Regions from separate parts of the Grylomicrobium aquisgranense genome, predicted to be linked through region 2. Evidence: predicted binding sites of a transcription regulator. Region 2 holds the regulator's gene; the other holds the start of a gene.
What was found. Region 2 encodes HrcA, which represses chaperone genes, less so after heat shock. Its sites were predicted from a motif close to TTTTAGCACTNNNNNNNNNNNAGTGCTAAAA; they were not measured.

Region 1 (8,000 bases), on a different contig from region 2:
CTGATGAAAGCAATAGTCCTGTATTCGATAATGAAGGTTTGCAAGGTGATAAATTTGAAATTCCTACTTTACAGTTAGGAGAAAAGCAAAGCCATGAGGTAGTTCTTTCAAATGGTGAAGTGGGAATTATTACTGTTGAAAAGGTTGCTGATTTTTCGGATGAAAAATCAGACATTGATCATCTGATCTTTTTTGGATGGAGTCCTTGGCATACGAGAGCAAATGTGACTAATGGAACATATAAAATAAATGTTGTTACTGCTGCAGCGAATGCTGGGTTTACGATTGATATTAGAAATTACAGAATTACAGCTGCATATGATCCATGGCACTTTGTTGTGATAACGAGTGTTTCTGGCTCGCTATCTCTTGACTCTTCCACCAAAGCAACTTATTTTATGAATTTTAGTATGGCGATACCGTGGGTAGGCGGTCCAAGTTGGACCGGTGGAGTTCAAGCAAGAATTGAAGGCCGTAATTTAGTAACCTACTGGAGTTGAATGAGGTAGTTCTAATGAAAGGTACAATTATCGTAACGATCATTTTTATCATCGCTGTTATTGCACTGATTATGAATTTCAAGAGAATTATCAGATGGTTAAAGAATATCAAGTAAGTATGTCTTCATGACATCTTCAGAAAGTCAGTGTTATTGAAAGGCAGATTATTCAGAACAGGGAAGGATGACTTCTTCCAGTGCTTTGAGTTTCTGCTTTTTTTGCGGAAAAAAGACTATACTGAGGACAGAGGATAGAGTGTATGAAAACAAAATTATCATGGCAGCAGTGGCTCACCATCATTGTGTTTGGCCTGATCGGCCAGCTTGCCTGGGCTGTAGAAAACATGGAATTCAATCTGTTTCTGTTTAACAGGATCGGCGGCAGTGCTGGTGACATTGCAGCTATGGTTGCCTGCAGTGCTGCAGTATCTACCATTGCCACGCTGGTTGGCGGCATCATTTCTGACCGCATGGGACACCGGCGGTATTTCCTTTGTATCGGGTATGTTGTCTGGGGCATCATGACAGCATTGTTTGCATTGATTTCCAGAGAACATACGGCAATACTTTTCCCGGGAATGTCCACGGCAAAAGTGCTGGCAATGACAGTCACGATTGTGATTGTCATGGACGGCATCATGTCCTTCTGCGGATCGCTTGCCAATGATGCCTCCTTTAATGCCTGGGTGACAGAGACAAGTGATGAAACCAACCGCGGCACCATTGAAGGCGTGCTGAATGTATTTCCATTATTGGCGATGTTAATTGTGGCTGGCACGGGCAGTATTCTTTCTTCTCTGCTTGGCTGGCCGGCATTCTTTATCGTGATTGGTGCCAGTGTCAGTGTGGCAGGATTGGCAGGACTGCTCTTTGTGCCAGATACAAAACCTGTACAAAGCAAAGAGAAGATGAATTTCTGGGAAAGCATTGTCTATGGTTTCCGTCCATCCGTCATCCGTGAAAATGCAAAATTCTATCTCTGCCTGCTTGGTATCTGTATCTTCAATATTTCTGTACAGGTATTCATGCCGTATCTTCTGATTTATCTGGAAAAGACACTTGGCTTTGGGAATGCTTTGAGCGGTCTTGTCATGGCAGTGATCATCCTCTTTGCCAGCATCTGCTCTCTGGCAGTTGGCAGACTGGTGGACCGCTATGGCAAACGCACACTTGCTTTCATCAGTGTATCTCTTTACTGCATCGGTTTGTTTGCGGCAGGTTTTCTGACATCTGTGATTCCATTTATCATTGCCGGCATCATCATGATGACAGGCTATGTATCCATTCTGATCTTATTCTCCAGCGCCATTCGTGATGAGACGCCGGTCGATCATGTCGGCATGTTTCAGGGAATCCGCCTGCTTGCCTATGTACTTGTGCCGATGATCATCGGACCGATGATTGGCAGCGGCCTGATCAATGCGGTCAGTACACAGACGTATGTCAATTCCTATGGAGAAACCGTACTCTTACCAGTTGGCGTTCTGTTTACAGCAAGTGCTGTTGTGGGGCTGCTGCTGTACTTCTTTGCATTCCGTTTTCCAAAACAAACAAAAAAGGCGGCAGATGCCGCCCGTAAAGCTTAGTGATTGGAAGGATCCTTACCCTCGATGAAGGCTCTGACATCACTTGCCAGTGCATGGACATTATCCTCACCAAGGTAAATCATATGGCCTGATCCATAGCCCTTCCAGAACGTTTTGTCCTTGGGCAGATGGTCATGGTCAAGGGTATGGAAGACAAAGCCAAACTCCGTGCACAGATCAAACCAGCCATTGGCAAAGAAGGCACGCATGCCTGGTCTGCGGTCCATGGCTCTGCGCAGCTGTTCACCGGTTGTGCCCATTGGTGTTTCCTTGTCCCAGTTTTTCCAATAGTTGGCAAGCTGTACATAGGTACGGTCGAGCTTGACATTGAGTCTTGGCAGAACATCGCCGGTCAAGGCAGCATAGAAGTAAGCATCATAGCGGTCTGCTGTGGCATCATCTTCTTCGCCTTTATTGCGCTCTTCCAGCTGTGGCAGCAGCAATGGTCTTGTCACACGGCCGTCATAGCGGGATACGGCCTTGCCGTCTTTGCGGCATACTTCCGAGCGGAAATCATCATCGCCGATACGCAGATCACGTGCTTCCAGATATTCTCTGGATACACCGGTGTAATAGCAGACCTTTTCAATGATCTGCTCTTTTTCTTTGTCATCCAGGGATTCACCTTTGTAGAGTGCCAGCAGGTAATCATGATCCGCGAAGGCTTTGGCTTCTTTGACAAACTCTTCAACAGACTGGTCTGTTGGATGATGGTGATACCAGTTGACAGCGGCATAGGTAGGGAAGCCGATGATACTGGATTCTACCGGCATACCCTGGCCGAAGTACTGCCCGCATGTGATGGTATTGCCGATCATGACAACGCCGTCAAAGGCGATGCCATAGGCACGCTCTTTGCCTTCACTTGCCGCAATACCAACGGCGGTTGCGGTTCTTGTGCAGCCATAGCTTTCCCCAACCAGATACTTCGGCGAAAGACCGCGGTTGTACTTCCGGCACCAGAGCTCAATGAAGTTCAGCAGTGCTTCGGCATCCTGCTCAATGCCAAAGAAGTCTTTCTTTTTATCCTGGTTCAGCAATACACCATAACCGGTGCCAACCGGATCAATCAGAACGAGATCGGCAATGTCCAGCAGGCAGTCCGGATTGTCGATGACTTTCCAGGGACCGAATGCGGAAGGACGGTCAGGCTCACCATAGCTGACTCTGCGTACACCCAGGAAACCAGTATGGACATACATGGAAGAGCTGCCAGGGCCGCCATTGTAGCCAAAGATCACCGGTCTGGTGCTGGCATCTTTGACATCAGAACGAAAATAGGAATACGAGAAAATAGATGCGACGGCTTTTCCTTCAGAATCATAGAAGACATTGTCTTCAGATACAGTCTTGTAAGGAATCTTCTTGCCATTGAGTTCAATGGAACCTTCGGAAGTGAAGCGGGCAGGCTTGAAATCATCCTGCTTCATGCTTTCAGTCTGATACAACATATCTTGCCTCTTTTCTATGGGCTTCATTATAGCAAAGCGGGCAACAGAATGGAAAAGATACGATTTAGCAGTTAGAACATTTAAATGCTAGAAATAAAAATACGTAACATGAAATAGAGATTTGAAATACTAGCATAAATAATAATAAAAATTAGCACTTTACTATTGACAGTGCTAAACAAGTGATTACTATTATGGGTGTAAGAGGTGAGAGCCTCAGGGAGGTAATAACATGAGATACGCACCTGAAAGAAGTTTGTTTGAAGATATGTTCAATGAGTTTGGCCTGAATTCCACAGGTCTGATGAGAACAGATGTCCATAAGAAGGATGGCAGCTACAGCTTAGAGGTTGAGCTGCCGGGATATCACAAGGATGATATCAGAATTTCTCTGTACAATGGTGAGCTGACGATCCGTGCACAGCGCAATGAGAGCAAAGAAGAGAAAGATGCCAAGGGTGAAGTCGTTCATTCCGAGCGCAGCTATGGTGCCGTGAGCAGAACGTTCTATGTCGGTGATCATGTGAAGGAGAGCGACGTACATGCGTCCTATAACAACGGTATTCTGACTGTGACGGTTCCTTCCGCTGAGAAGAAAGAAGCCGAAGAGAAGAAGTATATTGATATCCAGTAATCAGCAAACTGAAGTTTGATCAGTAAAGGAGATGATTGCAATGAGGTTCATGCCGGATGTGAGAGATGATTTTGATCTGTTTGATGATGTCTTTGACAATGGGTTTGATGTTCCGATGTTCAATCAGGAGCCTGTGCTGAAGACAGACGTGGTTGAGAAAGACGGCAAGTATATCATGAAGACAGATCTGCCGGGCTTTGCAAAGAATGATGTCAAGGTAACACTTGAGAATGGCACATTGAGCATTCACGCTTCCCGCCATGAGAACAAGGACGAGAAGGACAAGAAGGGCAAGGTGCTGCGCCGTGAGAGAAGATACGGTTCCTACAGCCGCAGTTTCTATGTAGGCAATCAGGTGAAGGATTCCGATGTGAAGGCAAACTACAACAATGGTGTACTGACCATTGAGCTGCCTGCCAAGGAAGACAAGAAAGAGATCCCTGAAAAGAAGTACATTGCCATTGAATAATGGTATTTGCAAAGTGCCATACGTCCACACAAGGGACGAAAGGATCTGCCCCTGAGGCAGTAAGACATACAAATGAAGGTGTTCTGGATGATTTTCCGGAACACCTTTTGTTGTTATGAAAAATGGTGCAGCAGTCCTGGCGTTCAAAAAAAGGCTGTACGAAATATTCCTGACAGCGCAGCTATCATGAAATAGCAGTCTGTTGACTGCAAAACATGATATGTCGATTGTTTCTTATTAAATGTAGTCAATAGAATTTCTCAAAGTGAAAATTCAAATTTCCGGCAGGTGTACAAAGTGTCTGCTTTGAAATGATAAGTGCATGATACTATTTTGACAGAGGCAGTATCGATTATTCAGCAACAGTCAAATGATGCACTGATGAAAGGAAATATACTCTGACATGAAAAAACGATGGATTCGCATTGCGGTTATTTCGCTGCTTGTTCTTGCCTGTGTTTTCGCGGTAAAGCAATTCTTCTTTGACAGCTGGATCAGGTTTGTTAAGCCGGCAGCGGATGTGCCTGTTTCTGAAAATATGACGTATCATGTGCATCTGTCACGCTTTTTGCCAGGGAAAATTCAACTGACACAGTATTCTTATCTTGAGAATGAGTGGGAAAAGACGAAAACAGTTATGGTTGATGTTGATCAGCGTGATGTGATGCTTCATGTGGAACCGGATTCGGAAAAAACCGTTTCTGTATTTGTGGATGATGAGAAAGCTGCTTCCTTTGGTCCAATAGATCTGCCCAGGATAAGGGTACAGCTGCTGCTTCAAAACAGCCGGCATCTGAAAGTGGGAAAGGAACAGAACTTCTTTGCTGTTGGCAATGCGCATGATCCTTTTAAAATCACCTATGATAACAAAACACTGATCCCCGGCAACATTGAAACAGGTATGATTCTGTCAATCATGCTTGTTGATAATAATTAAGGGAGCTGCTGTATTAGACAGCTTATCGGTGATCTGAGCTTTTCAGAATTGACTGAGGATTGATTAATATCCATTTGGAGTAATACCAAAAAAGAGGCCATGGCTGATGACAGCTATGGCCTTTTAAAACGCTCATGAATTGCAGCAGGATGAATACAGGCTTATTTCTGCTTGCTGTAGAGATCGGCCAGATTGAGCAGAATCTCAACATTCTTTGACATGGACTGTACCGGTACATACTCAAAACGTCCATGGGCATTTTCATATCCAGCGGAAAGGTTAGGACATGGCAGACCGCGCCATGACAGTGCAGAGCCGTCCGTGCCGCCGCGGAAGGCCACCTTATGCGGGGTGATGCCAGCCATTTCAATGGCTTTGACCAGGTTTGGAATCATGAACGGAACTTTCTTAATGGCTTCGCCAAGATTGCGGTACTGGATGGAAATCTTAATGGATGCGGCATTATTGCCATATCTTCTGTTGATTTCTTCCGTGATCTTTTTCAGATAGTCATTTCGCTGATTGAAGATTTCGCTGTCATGGTCACGTACAATCATGGTCAGTACAGCATGTTCACAGGTTCCGTCAAAGGAAATCACATGGTAGAAGCCTTCTCTGCCTTCGGTGTACTGGGGCTTTTCAAACTTCGGCAGCATGCCCATGAACTCTGCACCCATATCCACGGCATTCTTCATGATGCCTTTGGCAGTGCCGGTATGAACAGATAAGCCAGTAAAGGTGACAATTGCTTCGGAGGCATTGAATGTTTCATCTTCATAATAACCGCAATAGTCGCCATCCAGTGTATAGGCAATCTTTGCCTGAAATCTGTTTAAATCCAGATCTCTGGCCAGACCGCCGACTTCTTCATCCGGCGTAAAGGCAAAGGCAAGCAGATTATGCTTTCTTTCCGGATGATTGACGAGGTATTCAATCATGGTCATGATCGCTGCAATGGATGCTTTGTCATCACCGCCCAGCAGGGTGGTGCCATCTGTCAGAACAAGATCCTGATGAATGTAGTTTTTCAGATTGGGATAGTCAGATACCTTCATGACGATATTCTTTTCTTTATTCAGGACAATGTCTGAACCATCATAATCCTCAAACACCCATGGCTTTACATTTTCACCAGAGGCATCCGGGGCAGTGTCCATGTGTGCCACAAAGCCGACTGGCATGCCTTCCTCTGTATTTGCCTGCAGCCACGCATAGACGACACAGTGCTCTTTGTCATAGTACGTATCCTTGACACCAATGTCCTGCAGTTCCTGATACAGCATCTTTGCCAGGTCAAACTGGCATGGCGTACTGGGGACTGTGCCGGTATGGTTTGCCGATTGTGTATTGACTTTTGCATAGCGGATCAGCCGTTCTTTTACTTTTTCATCAAATGTATTCATTTTCTTTCTCCTGCCTGCCATTATACACACAATTTTTTATCGCCAGGAGTCAATTCAGGGGTGAAATCCGACCGCGGTCAGAATAAAATGTATCTGAGAAGTGAAAGGGGTGGTTTTGCATGGATAGTGGTGCCGGTCACGAACGAAGAAGGCAGAAAATAAGCACACGCTCCTCAGACCACCCGAATTTCTGATCACATGACAATACGTGTCTGAAGCGCTGTGCCGGTTTTCTGTATGCATGCAGTACATGAATACAGGAGGAAAAAGAATCATGGCAGGAGCTGTAAAAGAAAAAGATAATGAAATGACAGCTGTGCAGTCGATTGCTCAGCTGGTCCGCAGCGGTCTTTCTCCAAAGGTGATCAACGAGAGACTGGATGACTATCACGCCAATGATATTGCCGATGCGCTGGATATTCTGCAGCCCAATGAAAGGGCTATTCTGTATCGGCTGATGGACGTTGACAGTCTGTCAGATGTGATGGAGTATTCGGATGATGCGGATAAGTATCTTGAAGAGATGAATCCGCGCAAGGCTTCGGATATTCTGGCTCACATGGAGCCGGATACAGCCGTGGATTTACTGAAGAATACAGATTCACGTTCCAAGGTTGTCTGGCTGGAATTGATGGATGAGGTGCACCGCAACAATATCCAGCGGCTGGCATCGTATGATGAAGATACCATTGCATCCCGTATGACAACCAACTTTGTAACATTGTCTTCCTCACTTTCCATCAAGGAAGCAATGAGTTCTCTGGTCAGGCAGGCGGAGGATCATGACAACATCTCACAGCTGTATGTCGTAGATGAAAAGGGTATCTACTATGGTGAGATTGATCTGAAGGAATTGATTCTGGCCCGCCAGGATGAGAAGCTGGAAGATATTGTTGTGACAGAGTATCCGTATGTGTATGCGGATGAAAGGATTGAAGACTGTCTGGAAAAACTGAAGGATTATTCCGAGGAATCCATTCCGGTACTGTCAGATGAAAACAGAATTCTTGGTGTGATTACT
Region 2 (8,000 bases):
TGGCACGGCGGATCTGACGGTCAGCCAGGGCCGCGGTATAACCGCCGCTGACAACAAGAACAATGCACGCGTGGCTCTGCTTGACAGCCAGGCTTACAAGAGCCTGTTCAAAGGGCAGAATGCGATTGGTGAGACGATTGAAATCCAGAGTACCCCATTTACGGTTGTCGGAATCGTCACATCCAAGCAGACATATGAACCGGTCATCAATTCAGCAGCGGATTATTATACCTACAGCCAGAATGACAGTACGAGTGCCAGGGTCTATGTGCCATCCGCACAGTGGCCGGTGCTGTATCAGTATGATGAACCGGAAAGTGTCATGTTGCGGGTGGACAATGTCAAACAGATGACCAGAGCAGGCAAAGCAGCCGCGGACATTCTCAATGCCAGCGTCATGTCCTCAGATACGTCGATTCAATATGCAGCCAAGGATCTGCTGGAACAGGCAAAACAGATCCAGCAGCTCTCCAGTGCAACCAACCGCATGCTGATCTGGATTGCTGCCATCTCACTGCTTGTTGGCGGCATTGGCGTCATGAATATCATGCTTGTTTCCGTTACGGAACGCACAAGTGAAATCGGCTTGAAGAAAGCACTGGGAGCCCGCAAAAAAGCAATCATGACCCAGTTCCTGACGGAAGCGGTTGTATTGACTTCCATCGGCGGTATTCTTGGTGTTATCACCGGTATTCTGCTTGCCTTTCTCATCGGCAAGTTTATGAGTATTCCAGTTGCCATCAGTATACCGGCATCAATCTTTGCCGTATTATTCTCCATGGCAATCGGCATCCTGTTTGGCATGCTGCCAAGCTACAAGGCTGCCAACCTGGATCCGATTGAAGCACTGCGCCATGAATAATAAGAGAGAGCTTCGGCTCTCTTTTCATATGGGAAGATTTTGCTAAACTAAAGGAAAAGGAGGCAGAAGTCATGAGTAAGATTTCGATTCAGTATCTTGGCCATTCCTGCTTCAAGGTTTCCTACCAGCAGGACACCATCGTACTTGATCCGTATGCAGATGATTCTGTACCAGGCTTAGCATTGCCCTCTGTCACAGCAGGGCAGGTACACTGCTCTCACCAGCACAGTGACCACAATGCGGCTGATCTGGTGAAGATTGTGCCATGTGAGAAACAGATATCCTATGAAGGCATCATGGTCCCCCATGATGATGCAGAAGGTGCGAAAAGAGGTATGTGTGAAGCCATCAAACTTCATGCCGGCAGCTGCACCATTGAACATCTTGGTGACCTTGGCCGTCTGTTAACTGACAAAGAGCAGACATTTCTGCAGGGATGTGATGTGCTGATGATCCCGTGCGGCGGTTACTTTACGATTGATGCACAGCAGGCACGGAAGGTGATCGAACAGATCAAGCCAAAGCTGACCATTCTGATGCATTTCCGCCGCGGCAATACCGGTTATCCGGTCACAGCAGATGTCGATGCAGTCAAGGCTGTTTTCACGGAAGCAGAAGACAGGGAAAAAAGCACGATCACGTTTGATGAGGATCATGTACCAGAAGGCGTATTGATCCTGAAACCGCAGCAGTAATATAAAAAAGACGGCTGAGCGTCTTGAAAGTGATTTCTCACTTTCTGGTCTCAGCTGTCTTTTCGTTTTCCTTCTTTTCAGAATGCTGTGCACTTCTGGCTGTTCTGCCACCTGTGCGTTTCACATTCCTTCTGCCGGCTGTCTTCTCTTTGATTTCCGCAATCGCAGCCTTCTGATTCAGAATGACCGGAATGACAATCGGATTGCGGTGTGTCTTCTGGAACAGATACGGCTCCAAAGAAGAGCGGATGCAGTTCTTTAATTCCTGGAAGGTGGTGCGCTGCTGCATCTTCTTGGTCAAAGCATTGTATACAATGACCTCTGCTTCCTTGAGCAGAGGCTGTGAATCCTTGATATACACAAAGCCTCTGGAGACAATCGATGGACGGCACAGGATCTTGTTATAGCGGCTGTCAATCGCCACAATGACAGCAACAAGACCATTCTCTGCCAGAATCCTTCTGTCCTTGATTACAGAAGTGGAAAGGCCGGATGCGTCATTGCCATCCACATAGATGGCATCGGTCTGCACACGTTCATTGGCGATGAAGCATTCCTCATTGCGCAATACCACAATATCGCCGTTTGCACAGATCAGACAATGATCCTTGGGGACACCCGTCTCCTGGGCAGTGCGGGAATGCTGAACAAGCATCTTGTATTCACCATGCATCGGCATGAAGTACTTCGGCTTGATCAGATTGAGCATCAGCTTCTGCTCTTCCTGCGGCGCATGACCAGTTGTATGGAACGATGTCAGCGGGGAATTCACGACGACATTGGCACCGACTCTGGTCAGCTGGTTGACAACTGCCGAAACACTGGTGCCATTGCCCGGAATCGGATTGCTGGAGAACAGCACTGTATCACCCGGAATAATCTTGATGAAGCGGTGAGTGCCATTGGCAATACGCGACAGAGCAGCCATCGGCTCACCCTGGGAACCTGTGCATACAATACAGATCTTGTTAGCCGGCAGGGTATTGAGCTCGTTGCCGGTAATGAAGGCAGAATCCGGAATTTTGATCGTGCCAAGCTTCTTGCCGATCTCACAAACATTTTCCATGGAGCGGCCAAATACCGCAACCTTGCGTCCGCAGCTGACGGCTGCTTCCAGAATCTGGTTCAGACGCAGCACGTTGGAGGCAAAGGTGGATACCAGCAGTCTGCCCGGTGTCTTGCGCATCTGTTCATTGATCGCCTGTGCAACCTTCTTTTCGGAAATGGAGAAGCCCGGTACACCGGAGTTGGTGGAATCACTCATCAGCAGTGTCACACCGATCTGGCCGATATATGCCATTTTCTGATAGTCAGAATTGACACCAATCGGCGTCAGGTCAAACTTGAAGTCGCCGGTCTCGACAATGCGGCCGTTTGGCGTATTGATCAGGACACCGTAACTGTCCGGAATAGAGTGGACAACATTGAAGAAGCCGATGTGGAAGTACTTGGTATCAATGCGCGTATCCGGATTGATGTCACGGATGGTAACACTGCGCAGCTGATGATGTTCTTCCAGCTTCTTTTCAATCAGAGCCTTGGCAAACGGAGCAGCATAGATCTCTCTGAGATGCACGGACTGCAGGAAGAAAGGGATGCCGCCGATATGGTCTTCATGGCCATGGGTAATGATCAGAGCCTTGATCTTTTCACGGTTTTTGACAAGGTAGGAATAGTCCGGAATGACATAGTCTACTCCCAGCAGGTCGTCTTCGGGGAACAGAATGCCGCAGTCGACAATGATAATCTCGTCATTGTGTTCGAAGCAGTACATGTTCTTGCCGATTTCGCCAAGACCGCCCAGAGCATACACAAGCGTATCAGTCTGATGATTGATAGACTTGGCTGTCTCTTCAGAGATCTGGGAGTAACGAACCGGATGCGAAGGTCTTTTCGCCGTTTTCGTTTCTTTCATGTATGATTTCCTCTGTTTCTGTATGATGGCAGACAAATAACTCTCTGTCTGCATTATAGCACGATTGATATTGATAAAACTGCAGAATTGTCAGATCGCAATGGCATCTTCAATGCGATGGAACGGATTCTTCTTGTCGATCTTGTCATAGAAGAGAATACCGCTGAAATGATCAATTTCATGCTGGAGAACGATGGCAAGATAGCCTCTGACCCGGATGCGGATATTCTTCTCACTGTACAGGTCATATGCCTCAATGGTGCATCTGGCACTGCGGTAGACAAAACCATCATGTTCCTTCTCAACGGAAAGGCAGCCTTCACCTGAGCGCAGGAAAGCCTGCTGCACACTGGAAGAAACAATCTTTGGATTGGCCAGCATGAATTTCCACTGGATCTCATTGCCATCTTTGTCAACATCCGGCACAACCACCGCTGTTAACTGGCGGGGAATACCGATCTGAATCGCGGAAATGCCAACCGCCGGCCGCAGGTTTTCCTTTTCAGCCAGTTCTTCATTGGTAGAATCTTCGACATACTTGAGCATGTCGCGCAGAATCGCTTTGTTCTCATCAGAAAGAGGCAGCTCTACAGGCTCACTCTTCTGGCGGATCAAAGGATTGTCATCCTTGATGATCGTATCATTATTAATAAGCATCTTGTTTACCTCGGTTGTTATGATAGTGAACCAAAGCCTTCTTGTAAAGCTGAAAGCAGTGCTGAAACCGCTTAACCATCCGGCTTTTTTTTCGAAAGGGACAAAATATGCTAAAATCGTATCCATGACAGTACAGACACAGGATATCCACAAGACAAAGCGGCTGAGCAATCCATTCCGGATGGCAAAAGGGCATGACCCCGTCATCCATGTCACATTAATGCTGCTGGCCTTTTTCGGCGTTGTCATGATCGGCAGTGCCACAATGGGTGAAACCGTTGGAGCACCCAAGACATTGATGCTCACCATTGCCAAGCAGCTCATCTTTGTGATGATGGGGTACTTTCTGATGGCATTTGCCTCACGGAATTTCCGCCTTTCCCAGCTCCATGGCAACGGCTTTTCCGTATGCATCATCACGCTGTATATTCTGCTGCTGTCTACCCGTGCTTTTACAGGTGCCAACGGCTCCTATGCCTGGATCCGTATCCCGGGCGTCGGCATTACCATTCAGCCATCCGAATTTGCCAAGATCGCAACTTTCCTTGTTGTCGCAGGACATCTGGGTGACCGGCGTACCCGGAATGAAAAATTCTGGGAACTGGTCAAAAGGCCGGTGATCATCTGCTTCATCATGAGCTTCATTATCCTTATTATTCAGAAAGACTTCGGCACCATGTCCGTGCAGTTCATGATCTTCTGCATCTGCTTCCTGATTCCCCGCAATCCAAAGCTGAAAAAAGCACAAAATATTCTGCGCGGGCTCTTCTATGGTCTTATTGTTCTGGCTGTTTTTGTCCTTTCTCCCCAGGGAGAACATCTGGTGGAAGCACTGCCGTTTAAGACCTATCAGAAAAATCGGTTCCTGTCTGCCATCAATCCGTTTGCGGATGTCTATGGCAGCGGCTATCAGCTCATTCAGTCACTGGTTGCCATGTCAGGCGGCGGCCTGTTTGGCAGGGGGCTTGGCCGTTCTGTGCGCAAATACATGAACTTTCCGGAAGCCAATAACGACTATATCCTCGGTATTATTGTTGAGGAGCTTGGCTTTGCCGGCTTTGTTATTCTGATGGCAATTTATGCCATCATCATTTACCGTCTGCTCTGGTATGCCAAACAGATGAAGTCCGAAGCCGGCCGCATTGTCTTAGTGGGCACAGCCATGTATTTCATGCTGCATATATTCCTGAATGTCGGCGGTGTTTCCGGTTTGATTCCTTTGACAGGCATTCCGTTGCCGCTGGTGTCTGCCGGCGGCTCCTCCGCAATGTCCTTCATGCTTTCCATCGGCCTTTCTCAATCAGTCATCGCATCCTACCGCAGAGGTGATCTGCAATGAGAATCATTGCCGGCACCTATGCCAGCCGCCGCCTGGAGACATTAAAAGGACAGGCGACCCGGCCAACCCTTGATAAAGTCAAGGAAGCTGTCTTTTCAGCGCTTGGCGGCATGTTTGACGGCGGCACGATGCTTGATTTATACGCAGGCAGCGGTGCCATCGGTCTGGAGGCAGTTTCCAGAGGTATGAACCAGGCAGTCCTGGTGGACCAGAGCCATGCGGCAGCAGAAATCATCAGAAAGAACATTGCCTTGCTTGGCTGTCAGAAACAGACAAGACTTCTTGCCATGAATGACCGCAAGGCACTTTCCCTGCTGGCAAAAGAGGGCATGCAGTTTGATCTTGTCTATCTGGATCCGCCCTATGAAAAACAGCACAATGAGGAAGTCATGACGTACCTTGCTGAACATGGGATGCTGAAGAATGGCGCCAGGGTGGTTATCGAGGCAAAGAAAGAAGAAAACTATACGCAGGCGTTTGGACCGCTGCAGTATCAGAAAGAAAAAGTATATGGGATCATGAAGATCACATATTACCGGTTTGAGCAGAGCCATCCAGAAGAACGCAGTGAACAGGCAGGACAGGAATGAAGGGATTCCGGTCCTGCTTTTCATATACAAGGAAGAAAAATGAAAAACTGGAAAGAATTAGCACTTTATCCTTGACAGTGCTAACAGGTGGATGTACCATACTAGCAGGCAACAGGAAAGAGTGCTAAAGGAGGGATGCAAGGTGCTGACGCCAAGAAGAATTGAAATATTCAAAGCGATTGTAGATGAATATATCAAGACAGCTGAGCCAGTTGGTTCCAAGGCGCTGCAGCAGAAGTATCATCTCTCGTATTCATCAGCGACGATTCGCAATGATATGCAGGCTCTGGAAGAGATGGGGTATCTGGAAAAGACCCATACTTCTTCCGGAAGAATCCCCAGTACGCTTGGCTACAAGTTCTACTGTGAGAATCTGCTCAACGAAGCCCAGATGGACAAGAAGATGGAAGTTGCCATCAGCAGTGCCTTCGATGTCTCCAATATGAACATCGAAGAAGCAGTACATCAGTCATGCCGGATCCTGTCCGAGATGACCAATATGACCGCCGGTGCCATTGGCCCGGATTCCTCGGAACAGCAGCTTGAACATATCAAGCTGTTCCAGGTGGATCCGCGCAACTGCGTCGGAGTATTCATTACCAACACAGGCCATACCGAGACAAAGAATTTCCACTTCGACGATGACATTCCATTCTCCGATATGGAAAGCTGCACCGACATCCTGAACAGGGAACTGCACGGGGTGCCGATCGATGAGCTTCCTGAGCGGATGAAGGAAGTCAGACCGGAGCTGAATTCCAATGTCCAGAAGCACGATATTCTGTTCGCAGCATTCGTCAAGGCATTTGTGAAGTTCGCCAGTGACAACGTCTACTTCAGCGGCAAAGACCGGATCCTGTATCAGCCGGAGTTCGAAGATATCGACAAGCTGAAGAAGCTGATGGGCCTTCTTGAGGATTCTTCCTCAGATGCCTGGCGGCAGCTTCCCCATGAGAAAAACGCCGTTGCCGTTACTACCCAGCAGGGCGCCCATCTGACATGGATCGATGATGTTGCCGTGGTTTCCAGTCCATTCAAGGTACATGACGGTGAGCATGGCAGGCTGGTGGTCGTGGGACCGAGCCGGATGAATTATGACAAGGTTGTGGCCATGATTCAGTATGCAGCCAAGCTGATAGAAAAGATGTATGACGATTCAGATGAAGGAGGCAGCAGTCATCAAAAATGAGTGAAGAAGTAAAGAACGAAAAGCATTCTTCTCAGGAAGAAGTAAAGAAGCCTGAAAAAGAGAAGAACGAGCATAAACCGGAAACCGGTAAGAAGGAAGAGAAAAAGACGGAAAGCAAATCAATCTTTGATCACAAGAACAAGGAGATTGAAGAGCTGAAGAAAAAGAATGCCGAGCTTGAGACGCAGGTTGCCCAGCTCAAGAATGCGTATGCAAAAGCATATGCAGATACGGAAAATACCCGCAAGCGGCTGAACAAGGAATTTGAACAGCTCAGCAAGTACAAGATTCAGGATTTTGCATTGCAGGTATTACCGGTGCTGGATGACTGTGAGCGTGCCCTGGCGCAGGAAACCAAAGATGAAGCATACCGCAAGGGTGTGCAGATGATCCATGACAAACTTGCCGCGGCACTTGCAGCTGAGGGAGTCAGTGAGATCGCGTGTCTGAATCAACCGTTTGATGCCAACTGGCATCAGGCGATCATGAGCGAACATGTCGATGGCGTTGAACCTGGCATGGTTGTCGAAGTGTTGCAAAAGGGATACAAACTGAAGGATCGGCTGCTGAGAGCAGCGATGGTGAAGGTCAGTGAGTAACTGATCATTAGGAGGAGAAATATGAGCAAGATCATTGGTATTGATTTGGGTACAACGAACAGCTGCGTAGCTGTCATGGAAGGCAAAGAGCCGAAAGTTATTACAAACCCGGAAGGCAATAGAACAACACCGTCCGTGGTCGCATTCAAGAATG

Region 1: MOZ60_RS10735 (Hsp20/alpha crystallin family protein) is a predicted target of HrcA. The motif match lies at 3,686-3,716, and genes of this name have one in related genera.

The regions. Positions count from the first base shown of each region.
Region 1 covers NZ_JALBUR010000047.1:2,604-10,603, reverse strand. Annotated here, with positions in the region: gene MOZ60_RS10750 (DUF5626 family protein) at 1-500, shown strand, start outside; gene MOZ60_RS10745 (MFS transporter) at 760-2,085, shown strand; gene MOZ60_RS10740 (S10 family peptidase) at 2,082-3,536, opposite strand; gene MOZ60_RS10735 (Hsp20/alpha crystallin family protein) at 3,769-4,170, shown strand; gene MOZ60_RS10730 (Hsp20/alpha crystallin family protein) at 4,220-4,639, shown strand; gene MOZ60_RS10725 (hypothetical protein) at 5,043-5,576, shown strand; gene pepT (peptidase T) at 5,738-6,979, opposite strand; gene mgtE (magnesium transporter) at 7,254-8,000, shown strand, end outside.
Region 2 covers NZ_JALBUR010000007.1:70,222-78,221, reverse strand. Annotated here, with positions in the region: gene MOZ60_RS04425 (ABC transporter permease) at 1-862, shown strand, start outside; gene MOZ60_RS04420 (MBL fold metallo-hydrolase) at 934-1,557, shown strand; gene rnjA (ribonuclease J1) at 1,595-3,472, opposite strand; gene def (peptide deformylase) at 3,563-4,129, opposite strand; gene MOZ60_RS04405 (FtsW/RodA/SpoVE family cell cycle protein) at 4,254-5,468, shown strand; gene rsmD (16S rRNA (guanine(966)-N(2))-methyltransferase RsmD) at 5,465-6,058, shown strand; gene hrcA (heat-inducible transcriptional repressor HrcA) at 6,201-7,247, shown strand; gene grpE (nucleotide exchange factor GrpE) at 7,244-7,846, shown strand; gene dnaK (molecular chaperone DnaK) at 7,868-8,000, shown strand, end outside.